Regions from separate parts of the Pseudonocardia autotrophica genome, predicted to be linked through region 3. Evidence: riboswitches for the same ligand, from Rfam matches in the RefSeq annotation. Region 3 holds a riboswitch; each other region holds the start of a gene.
The links. A riboswitch is a leader RNA that binds a small molecule or an ion and turns the genes downstream of it on or off. The one in region 3 is predicted to bind cobalamin.
Positions count from the first base shown of each region.

Region 1: another riboswitch for cobalamin. It lies ahead of metE (5-methyltetrahydropteroyltriglutamate--homocysteine S-methyltransferase); the one in region 3 lies ahead of Pdca_RS35695 (hypothetical protein).
Region 2: another riboswitch for cobalamin. It lies ahead of Pdca_RS30450 (ribonucleoside-diphosphate reductase subunit alpha); the one in region 3 lies ahead of Pdca_RS35695 (hypothetical protein).

Region 1 covers NZ_AP018920.1:6,597,025-6,600,868, forward strand. The annotation lists gene metE (5-methyltetrahydropteroyltriglutamate--homocysteine S-methyltransferase) at 1-1,981, opposite strand, end outside; cobalamin riboswitch at 2,157-2,365, opposite strand; gene mdo (NDMA-dependent methanol dehydrogenase) at 2,593-3,844, shown strand, end outside.
Region 2 covers NZ_AP018920.1:6,546,453-6,550,296, forward strand. The annotation lists gene Pdca_RS30440 (iron ABC transporter permease) at 1-422, opposite strand, end outside; gene Pdca_RS30445 (ABC transporter substrate-binding protein) at 419-1,423, opposite strand; cobalamin riboswitch at 1,607-1,811, shown strand; gene Pdca_RS30450 (ribonucleoside-diphosphate reductase subunit alpha) at 1,928-3,844, shown strand, end outside.
Region 3 covers NZ_AP018920.1:4,613,127-4,616,970, forward strand. The annotation lists gene Pdca_RS21570 (DNA polymerase IV) at 1-989, shown strand, start outside; gene Pdca_RS35695 (hypothetical protein) at 1,046-1,429, opposite strand; cobalamin riboswitch at 1,468-1,635, opposite strand; gene cobA (uroporphyrinogen-III C-methyltransferase) at 1,924-3,144, opposite strand.

The sequences.
Region 1 (3,844 bases), 2.0 Mb from region 3:
CGAACTCCGAGTAGCACAGGTGGGTGTGGATCTGGGTGCCGTCCACGACCCCGCCGGTGGACATCCGGAACGCGTCCACCGCCCAGTCCATGTACGCGGGACGGTCCCGCTCGTGCAGCGGCAGCAGCTCGCGCAGCGCGGGCTCGTCCACCTGGATGATCCGGATGCCGGCGGCCTCCAGATCGACGACCTCGTCGCGCAGGGCCAGCCCGACCTGCCGGGCGGTGTCCCCCAGCGGCTGGTCGTCGCGCACGAACGACCAGGCCAGGATCGTGACCGGCCCGGTCAGCATGCCCTTGACCGGCTTCTCCGAGAGCGACTGCGCGTAGGTCGCCCACTCGACGGTGATCGGGTTGCCGTCGCGGCGGGACACGTCCGAGTGCAGGATCGGCGGCCGCACACAGCGCGAGCCGTAGGACTGCACCCAGCCGAGCTCGGTGGTGGCGAAGCCGTCCAGGTTCTCGGCGAAGTACTGGACCATGTCGTTGCGCTCGGGCTCGCCGTGCACGAGCACGTCCAGCCCGATCTCCTCCTGCAGCGCCACCACCCGGGCGATCTCCCGGCGCATCCGCTCGGTGTACTCGCCCGCGTCGATCCGGCCGGCCCGGTGGGCCGCCCGGTCCTTGCGGATCTCGGCGGTCTGCGGGAACGAGCCGATCGTGGTGGTCGGCACGTCCGGCAGGCCCAGCGCCTCGCGCTGCACCTTCGCCCGGACGTCGCCGGCACCGCGCCGGTAGTGGTCGGCACCCAGCTCGGCCAGCCGGGCCCGGACGCTCTCGTTGCGGCGGGCGGCCGCCGCGACCCGCTCGCGGGTCGTCTTCGCGGCGTCGAACTCGGCGGCCACCGCCGACCGGCCCTCGTGCAGCGCACGGCCGATCAGCACCACCTCGTCGACCTTCTGCCGGGCGAACGCCAGCATGTCGGCGACGTCGCCGGGCAGCGACGTCTCCACCGACAGGTCGTAGGGGACGTGCAGCAGCGAGCACGACGTCGAGATCTCCACCCGGCCCGCGACGCCGACCAGCCGCGACGCGGTGACCAGCGCGGCGTCCAGGTCGGTGCGCCACACGTTGCGGCCGTCGACGACACCGGCCAGCACGAGCTTGCCGCCGATGCCCTCGATGCCGTCGATCCCGTCCAGGTCGGACGCGCCGGCGACCAGGTCCAGGGCCAGGCCCTCGACCGCCGTCGAGGCCAGCACCGGCAGCGCCGGGCCGAGCTCGCCGAAGTAGGACGCGACCAGGATCTTCGGCCGGCGCGGCGCGGCGGCGAGCCGGTCGTAGGCCTTGCGCAGCGCGGCGATCTCGTCCTCGGAGCGGTCCGCGGCGAAGGCGGGCTCGTCGAGCTGGACCCACTCGGCGCCGGCGTCGGCCAGCTCCGCCAGCAGGTCCCGGTAGACCTCGACCAGCGGGCCGAGCAGGTCGAGCGGCCGGAAGCCCTCCGGCGCCCCCTCGGCGGGCTTCGAGAGCAGCAGCAGGGTCACCGGCCCGACCAGCACCGGGCGGGTCACGACGTCGGAGCGCAGCGCCTCGCGGAACTCCTCGATCGCCTTGCGCGATCCGGGCGCGAGCCGGGTGTCCGGGCCGATCTCGGGAACCAGGTAGTGGTAGTTCGTGTCGAACCACTTGGTCATCTCGCAGGCCGGAGCACCGGTCCGGCCGCGGGCCATCGCGAACAGCCGCTCCAGCGGGTCGCTGATGCCTGCGAAACGCTCCGGGACGGCGCCGACCGCGAGCGCGGTGTCCAGAATGTGGTCGTAGAACGAGAACGTGTTGCCCGGGACCTGGTCCAGCCCCGCATCGCGCAGCGTGGTCCAGGTGTCGCGGCGCAGACCTGCCGCCACCTCGTGCAGCGCCGAGGCGTCGGACCGGCCGGCCCAGAACGCCTCCTCGGCACGCTTCAGTTCCCGGTTCGGCCCGATCCTGGGGTAGCCCAGGACGGTGCTGCCGGTACTGGAAACGGACGGCACAGAATTGGCCATACTCACAGCCCTCTCTCCTCGCGAGCGCGGTGGAGGACCCGTCACCGCCGGAGCAGGGCACGACGGCACGTCCCGGACGCATCCACACCGGTGCCGACTGTGGCGCCGGCGGGCACGGTGCGCACCCGGTCGTCCGTTCGGCCCTCCCTCGAGGCCACGGATCCGCGCACGCCGGTCGGCGCACGCACCGGCGGCAGGTATTCGGACTCGTGGGCGTCGTGCTCGTGCCTACTGGCCGTCGCTTCCCGGGTCGGTTCCCAGTGCTGATGACGGCGGTCGTTCCCACTCACCGCTGCGGGGCAGTCCCGGATTCGCACCGGGTTCCCTGTTGTCTCGCGGCACCCCCCGCGGGGAGCGCCACGAACCGTCGGCGGACCGACCATAACCCACCGGGCGCAGTCCCCGGACTGTTGCCTTTTCCTGACTGTTGCCATATCTTGGCAACACGTCGCCCTCCCCTCGGTCGAGGGCGACCTAACCCTGCCCCCCTCCGTTCAGACGGGTCCCCTGCCTGGTCTGCCGAGGGGTAATCGCGATCACCCCTGTGCCCGGGACCACAACCGGTCCTAGCGTGCGGCTCGACCCCACCCGCGTGCTCAGAAAGGGCTGCCATGCAGGTAGACGAGCTGCTCAAGCCGTTCCCCATCAAGGAGTTCCACCCGTTCCCCCGGGCGCTGATGGGTCCCGGCGCGCACGAGCTCATCGGCCCGGAAGCCCTCAAGCTCGGCTTCAAGAAGACGCTGGTCATGACGTCGGGCCTGCGCGGCACCGACATCGTTCACAAGATCGTCGAGTCGATGAAGTACCACGGCCTCGAGGTCGTCGTGTACGACCAGGTCGAGTCGAACCCCAAGGACTACAACGTCATGGACGCTGTGGGCCTCTACCAGCAGAACAAGTGTGACTCGTTCGTCTCGATCGGCGGCGGCTCCTCGCACGACGCCTGCAAGGGCGCGCGCGTCTCGGTCGCCCACGACGGCCGCAACGTCAACGAGTTCGAGGGCTTCAACAAGTCCGAGAACCCGGCGAACCCGCCGCACATCGCGGTCTCGACGACGGCCGGCACCGGCTCCGAGACCTCGTGGGCGTACGTGATCACCGACACCACGACCGACCCCGACAACCCGCACAAGTACGTCGCGTTCGACGACGCCTCGGTGACCACCCTGGCGATCGACGACCCGGTGCTCTACTTCGACTGCCCGATCGACTACACCGCGCAGTGCGGCTTCGACGTGCTCGCGCACGCCTCCGAGCCCTACGTCTCGCGGCTGGACTTCCAGCCGTCGCTCGGCAACGCGCTGCACGCGATCAAGCTCACCTCGCAGAGCCTGCGCAAGGCCGTGTGGAACGGCCAGGAGCTCTCCGGCCGCGAGGGCATGATGTACGCGCAGTACATCGCCGCCCAGGCGTTCAACTCCGGTGGCCTCGGCATCATCCACTCGATCAGCCACGCGGTGTCGGCGTTCTACGACACCCACCACGGCCTGAACAACGCCATCGCGCTGCCCCGCGTGTGGGCGTTCAACATGCCGGTCGTCTACGAGCGCTTCGCCGACATCGCCGAGGCGATGGGCGTCGACACCCGTGGCATGACCAAGCCGCAGGCCGCCGACGCCGCGCTCGCCGCGTCCATCCGGCTGCTGCGCGACGTGGGCATCCCGGAGAAGTTCGCCGACGTCAAGCAGGACACCTACTCGAAGAACCGGCTGGGCATCGGCCCGACGAAGTTCTACGAGAACGCGCCGACCATCGTCGGTGACGCCGCGGACGTCGACCGCATCACCAACCACGTCCTGGGTGACGCCTGCACCCCGGGCAACCCGAAGGAGTGCACCTTCGAGACCGTCCGCCCGGTCGTCG
Region 2 (3,844 bases), 1.9 Mb from region 3:
GCCCCGATCAGCAGCACGGCGGCCGGTCCGACGGCCCCGCGCACCGCGAGCAGGGTGAGCAGCGCCCCGGTCGCGGCACCGGCGATCGCGGGCAGCAGCGGCGCGAACGGCACCGCGGCACCGGTCACGATCGTGATCGCGACCGCGGCCGCCGCGCCGGAGGAGACCCCGAGCAGCTCGGGGACGGCGAGCGGGTTGCGCAGCGCGTCCTGCAGCAGCATCCCCGCGGTCCCGAGCGCGATCCCGGCGAGCGCGCCCAGGACGAGCCGGGGCGCGCGCAGCTCGGTGACCACGACGTGCTCGATCCCGGAACCGGACCCGAGCACCGCCGGCAGCTGCCACGGCGGCACCGACGGCGTGCCCAGGCACAGCGTGGCGACCACGAGCGCGGTCCCGGCGACCACCAGGAGCGCGATCCTCACCTGCCCGGCACCACGGCCAGCGACTGCTCGACGATCGCGCCCAGACTGCGGGTGCCGCGCCCGCTGCCCCACAGCCGCGGGTCCATCTCGTGCACCGCACCCTGCGCCACGGCCGGGACCTGCTGCCAAACCGGGTTGTCGGCGAGCTGGTCGGTCAGCGTGCGGTCCTCGGCGGAGAACAGCAGCGAGAAGGCCAGTACGACGTCGGGCTGCCCGGCCAGGATCTCCTCGACGTTGTAGGCCGACCCGGACTCGACGTCCGCGCTGCGCGGTGCGAACGGGTAGTCGTAGAGCTGGGCGAGCAGGTCGCCGTTGACCGATGCGGTGGTGTCGACGCCGATCGTGTCGGCGCTGCCGTACATCAGCACGACCGTCCGGTCGGCCTGCCCGGTCTCCCGGGTGGTGTCGACGGCGTCGGCGAGGGTGCCGCGGAACCGCTCCTCGGCCGCCACCGCCTCCCCGGTCCGGCCGGTCAGCGCCCCGAGCGCCCGCAGGTAACCGACCGAGTCCTGCCAGGTCGACGGCTCGACCGTCCACAGCGGCGCGAACTGCTCGACCGCGGAGCGCAGCGGATCGTGCACCCCGCCGAGCCCGATCACCAGGTCCGGATCCAGGGCGGCGATCGACTCGACGTCCTCACTGCCGAAGCTGCCCGCGACGGTCGGGACCTGCGCGGCCGCAGCCTCGCCGAGCAGCACCGGGTTCGCGAGCAGCGCGGGCGTCGAGGTACCGGCCGGGGTGATGCCGAGCTCGACGAGCATGTCGTCGCACAGCCCGGTGAGGCAGACGATCCGCTCCGGCGGGGTGGGCAGCGACAGCTCGGTGCCGTTCGGGTCGGTGACGGTGCCGGCGGGCTCCAGCGGCGCCGCGGCGCGCTCGATCCGCGGTGCGGTCCGCTCCCCGGCGGCCGGATCGGTACCCGGCCCGGCGGCTCCGCATCCGGCGAGCACCGCGAGCAGCGCGAGCGCCGGGACGAGCGGGGGGAGCCGTCGAAGTCTCATGTCTGAAACAGTAGTCATTTTCATCTAGCTATCGGAAGAGCGACGATCATCACCTGTCCGAGTGGCCCGCACGAGCCTCTCGCGGCGACCCGCCGGGGCGGACCTGCACCGTTCACCGGCCGTGACGATTCGTCGCAACGCACCGACCCCTTGGGGTCTCGAACAGGAACCAACCCAAGATGTAGTGTCCGCGGCGCTGGTGGTTCATCGATCCCGCACGGACCGATGAGGCAAGAGGGAATCCGGTGCGACTCCGGGACTGCCCCGCAGCGGTGAGCGGGAACGACCGCCGTCAACGAGCACTGGGAGCGATCCCGGGAAGCGACGGCCAGTAGGAGCGTGCACGACGCCCGTGAGTCCGAAGACCTGCCACCGGTGTGCACGCCGCCGGCGTGTGCAGCTCCGGGGCCTCGCGGGAGGGCGCCAGGGCGCGGCGGGCACTGGTCCGCCGTCGCCTCCTCGCGCGGGTCACGGGCCGACGGCGACTCGCGAGGAGAGAGACCCGTGACGACAAGCACCGCTCCCCCTGCATCCACGCACGGCGCAGCTCCTCCCGGTCTGCGGGTGATCCGGCGCGACGGCTCCGAGACGACCTTCGACGCCGGCAAGATCTCGGTGGCGATGACCAAGGCGTTCCTCGCCGTCGAGGGCGGTTCCGCGTCGGCGTCGTCACGGCTGCACCATCTCGTCGGCGAGCTGACCGATCAGGTTGTCGCGGCACTGGCCCGGCATCCCGCGCCCGGCGTGCACGTCGAGCAGATCCAGGACCAGGTCGAGCTGGCCCTGATGCGGGGCGAGCACCACAAGGTCGCCCGCTCCTACGTGCTCTACCGGGAGCAGCACGCGCAGGCCCGGGACACCGGACCCGAGACCGCCACCACCGATCTGCCGACCGTGCACGTCACCCAGCCCGACGGCAGCCGGGTCCCGCTGGACCGCGACCGTGTCGAGACCGTGCTCGCCGAGGCGCTGGCCGGGATCGAGGACGTGAGCCGGGAGCCGGTGCTCGCCGAGCTGGACCGCACCGTCTACGACGGCATCACCGCCGACGAACTGGCCCAGGCGCTCGTCATGGCCGCCCGCACGCTGGTCGAGCGGGAGCCGGACTACTCGCTGGTGGCGTCCCGGCTGCTGCTCGACCGGCTGCGCGCCGAGGCCGTCTCGCATCTGTCCGGCACCCGGGAGACGCCCGACCAGGCCACGATGGCGCAGCGCTACGCCACGTACACCAAGGACTACCTGAGCCGCGCGATCGACATCGGGCTGGTCGATCCGGAGCTCGCCACGTTCGACCTGGACCGGGTCACCGCCGCGATCCGTCCCGAGCGGGACACCGAGATCGGCTTCCTCGGCCTGCAGACCCTCTACGACCGCTACTTCCTGCACGAGCGCGGTACCCGGTTCGAGCTGCCGCAGGCGTTCTTCCTGCGGGTCGCGATGGGCCTGGCGATCCGGGAGGTCGACCGCGAGGCGCGCGCGATCGAGTTCTACGAGCTGCTGTCCAGCTTCGACTTCATGGCGTCCACCCCGACGCTGTTCAACTCGGGCACCACCAGGGCGCAGCTGTCGTCGTGCTTCCTCACCACCGTCGACGACGACCTGGACTCGATCTTCGGCGGCTACCGGAACAACGCGCTGCTCGCGAAGTACTCCGGCGGCCTGGGCAACGACTGGACCCCGGTCCGCGGCCTCGGCGCGCACATCCGGGGCACCAACGGTGTCTCGCAGGGTGTCGTGCCGTTCCTCAAGATCGCCGGGGACACCGCCGTCGCGGTCAACCAGGGCGGCAAGCGCAAGGGCGCGGCGTGCGCCTACCTGGAGACCTGGCACGTCGACATCGAGGAGTTCCTCGACCTGCGCAAGAACACCGGCGACGACCGGCGCCGCACGCACGACATGAACACCGCGAACTGGGTGCCCGACGAGTTCCTGCGCCGGGTGCAGGCCGACGGTTCCTGGACGCTGTTCTCCCCGGACGAGGTTCCCGACCTGCACGATCTCTACGGCACCGCGTTCTCCCTGCGCTACCGCGAGTACGAGCAGGCCGCCGAGCGCGGCGAGATCCGGGTGCACCGCACGGTGCGCGCGGTCGACCTGTGGCGCCGGATGCTGACCATGCTGTTCGAGACCGGGCACCCGTGGATCACCTTCAAGGACCCGTGCAACCTGCGCAGCCCGCAGCAGCACGCCGGGGTGGTGCACTCGTCGAACCTGTGCACCGAGATCACCCTGAACACCCAGGCCGGCGCCGACGGCGAGGTCGCGGTCTGCAACCTCGGCTCGGTCAACTTGGCCGCGCACATCGGGCCGAACGGGCTCGACACGGACAAGCTGCAGCGCACGGTGACCACGGCGGTCCGCATGCTGGACAACGTCGTGGACATCAACTTCTACACGATCCCGGAGGCCCGCCGGTCCAAC
Region 3 (3,844 bases):
CGGACGGATTGCGGGTCGTCGCGCACGCCGATCAGGACGACGTGCTGGGCCCGCTGCCGGTGCGCTCGCTGTGGGGCATCGGGCCGGTGTCCGGCGAGGCGCTGCGCCGGATCGGCATCGAGACGGTCGGCCAGCTCGCCGCGATGGACGGCCGCGAGGTCACCGGGGTGCTCGGCTCGGCGATGGGCACCGAGCTGCACCGCCTCGCCCGCGGGATCGACGACCGGCCGGTCGCCCCGCGCGGCGCCGCGAAACAGATCAGCGCCGAGACCACGTTCGACACCGACCTGACCGCGATGTCCGCGGTGCACACGGCCGTCGAGTCGATCTGCGTTGCCGTGCACCGCAGGCTGGTCGCCGACGGCCGCGCCGCGCGCACGGTGACGGTCAAGGCCCGCACCGGGGACTTCGTGACCCACACCCGGTCGGAGACGACACCGTTCCCCAGCCGGGATCTCGCCACGCTCGTCGCGGTGGCCCGCCGGCTCACCGACACCGCGGTGGGTGAGGGAGGGGTGCGGCTGCTCGGGGTGTCGGTGTCGGGATTCGGCGACGAGCCGCCGCTGGCCCTGTTCGACGCGGTGCCCTCGGCACAGGGGTGGCGGGCGGCCCCGGCCGAACCGGCGGTCGCCGGGGTGCCGGGAACCGGGAGCCCGGCGGCGGTGAGCCCGGGAGCAGGAGACCCGGGGGCCGAGCTGCGGGGGCATGCCGGCGCACCGGTGGCCGTCGAGGAGCACGTGATCCCCCCGGCGACGGCCGAGGAGCGCCCCGACCCACCGGCCGACGACGCCGACCGGCCGTGGCGGGCCGGTGACGACGCCACCCATCCCGAGCACGGCCACGGCTGGGTACAGGGCGCCGGACACGGCCGGGTCACCGTCCGGTTCGAGACCGCGCTGACCGGCCCCGGTCGTACCCGCACGCTGGATGCCACCGATCCGCAGCTGACCCGTGCCGATCCGCTCCGGAGCTGGCGCCCGGCCGACTGACCGACTGACCGACTGGCCGACCGCCCGGGTCGGGTCTCAGCCGCCCGGGCCGGGTCTCAGCCGATCAGCGGACTGCGATGCGGCGGGGCGACCCGGGTGCCCGCGACGACCCGGACGTCGAGATCGGGGGCCGTGCGGGCGAGGCCGTCGAGCACCGCGATCAGTGCGACGTCCGCGGTCGGGTCCCCGGCCACCAGCAGCACCCCGTTCGCGGCGGGCCCACCCGCGGCCCATCCGGTGAGCCGGGCGACGCCGTCACGCGGGGAGATCCGCTCCACCCGCCACGCCTCGGCGTAGAACAGGGCCACCGACTCGGGCTCGCCCGGGAAGGCGAAGACGGTGTCGGCCTCCGCGAGCAGATCCTCGCCCCCGGAGCCGACCGCAGGCCCGCCCTGCTCGGTGCCGAGTACGACCAGTGCGGGGCGCGGGTCGACGCTCATCGCTATGTCCTCCTCGAGGGTCCGCGCCCTCAACAGTGGAAACTCCTGCGACGACGGCCAGTCTCCTGGCTTCCGGATCGTCGCGCTCCCCCGCCTTCCCGCCCTTGCCGGGCAGTGGCTACGGGGTGGGGAGCGCTCCCCGATGACAGTGGCGGGACCGCGCCGGACTCGCACCGGCTTCCTGCACCGTCGTCCCGGTCAGCCCATCACGTGCCGGTCGGGGGGTCAACAACGGGTGACGGTGACGCCTGCCCGAGGGGTGGGGCCCCGCCCGGCCGGGGCCGGTCAGACGCCGAACACACCCTGCCGGTTCGGCACCGAACACACCGCGCCCGTCCAGCACAGATCACGCTGTACCGGTCAGGCGCCGATCACACCCTGCCGGCCCGGCGCCGACCGCACCGTGCCGGGCACACGCCGAACGCACCGTGCCGGGCACGCACCGAACGCACCGTGCCGGGCGCGCACCGAACGCACTGTGCCGGTGCGGGCCGTCACGACCCGACGGGTGCCTCCAGACCTGCGACCGGGCCGATCACCACGATCGCGGGCGGGTTGACGTCCTCCTCGGCGGCGACCCGCCCGGCCGTCTCCAGCGTCGCGCGCACCGTGCGCTGGATCCGGGTGGTGCCGTCCTGCACGATCAGCACCGGGGTCTGCGGGTCGCGGCCGTGCTCGACGAGGACCTCGGCGAACCGGGCGAGCCGCTCCACCGCCATCATCAGCACGATCGTGCCGGTCATCCGGCCGAGCGCGGCCCAGTCGGTGAGGCTGCGCGGATCCTCCGGGGCGACGTGCCCGGACACGACGACGATCTCGTGCGCCACCCCCCGGTGGGTCACCGGAGTACCGGCGACAGCGGGCGCGGCGAACGCGCTGGTGATGCCCGGGACGACGGTGACCGGCACCCCCGCCGCGGCGCAGGCCTGGACCTCCTCGAACCCGCGCCCGTAGACGAACGGGTCGCCGCCCTTGAGGCGCACCACGAACTTCCCGGCCCTGGCGTGCTCCACCAGCAGCTCGTTGATCTTCTCCTGGGCCATGGCACGGCCGTAGGGGATCTTGGAGGCGTCGATGACCTCGACATCGGGCGAGAGCTCGTCCATCAGGTCACGGGGACCGAGCCGGTCGGTGACGACGACCTGGGCCCGCGACAGCAGCCGACGCCCGCGAACGGTGATCAGCTCCGGGTCGCCCGGGCCACCACCGACCAGCGCGACGCCCGGCTGCGGCGGCTCGGCGTTCTCGTCGACGACGCCGGACTGCAACGCCTCGACCAGCGCCGTCCGGACCGCGGACGAGCGGCGGTGCGCGCCGCGGGCCAGCACGCCGACGGTCAGCCCGTCGTGCGCCCCGGTCGCCGGAGTGACGGCGGTGCCCCGCGAGCCGTCGTCGGCGCGGACGCAGAACACCCGATCCCGCTCCGCATCGGCGGTGACCGTCTCGTTCACCGCGGCGTCGTCGGTCGCGGCGATCACGTACCAGGCGCCGGTGAGATCACCCTCGGCGTAGCGGCGGGCGGTCCAGGTGATCTCACCGGCCGAGACCATCCCCTCGACGGCCGGGGTGACCTCGGGGGACACCACCTCGACCAGCGCCCCGACCGCGATCAGCCGGGCGACCCGCCGCTGGGCGACCTGTCCTCCACCGACCACGACGACACGACGGCCGGACAGGTCCAGGCCGACCAGGTACTGCTCGTGCTGCGCGCTCAACGACGTTCCTCTCCCGGCCGCGGTGTGCCCTCCCCGGCGCTGCCTACCGTTCCCGGGCGATGCCTGCCCGGTCCGGCGAGCCCCCGGCTCCCGTGCGACGGCGGCGGTCGAGGATAGCGACCGGAACGCCTCCGGGAGTCGCCGCAGAGGCCAAACCCACACCGGCGGGTGCCCTGCCGAGCCTCGGGCGCCGGCTCCGCGCAGCCCCGCCCCAGCAGCGGGCACGGGCACGGGCACGGGCACGGGCACGGGCACGGGCACGGGCAGTGTTCGCACGGGTTCGCTGCGCTCGCACGGGGTCGGATCTCGTGCGAGCGCAGCGAACCCGTGCGGACGCCGTCGACCTGCCCAAACACAGCCAACCGGTGCGGACGCAGTCGACCGGTGCGGACGCTGCGACGCTGCACCGGCAGCCACCCGACACGGGGAGGCGCCCCACCACGGGACCGGCCACGCGACCGAGCATCGTTCGCACGGGTTCGCTGCATCCGCACGAAGTCCGACCCCGTGCGAACGCAACGAACCCGTGCGGATGGAGCGAGCCCATGCGGACGCGGCGAACCGTGCGCACGCGGCCCGCGACGAACCCACGCGTACGCAGCCGGCCTGCGTAAACGCAGCCGACCCGTGCGAACGCAGCCGACCCTGCGCCCCGGCAGCCACCCGGCACGGGGAGAAAGCCCTCGCCACGCGACCGGCC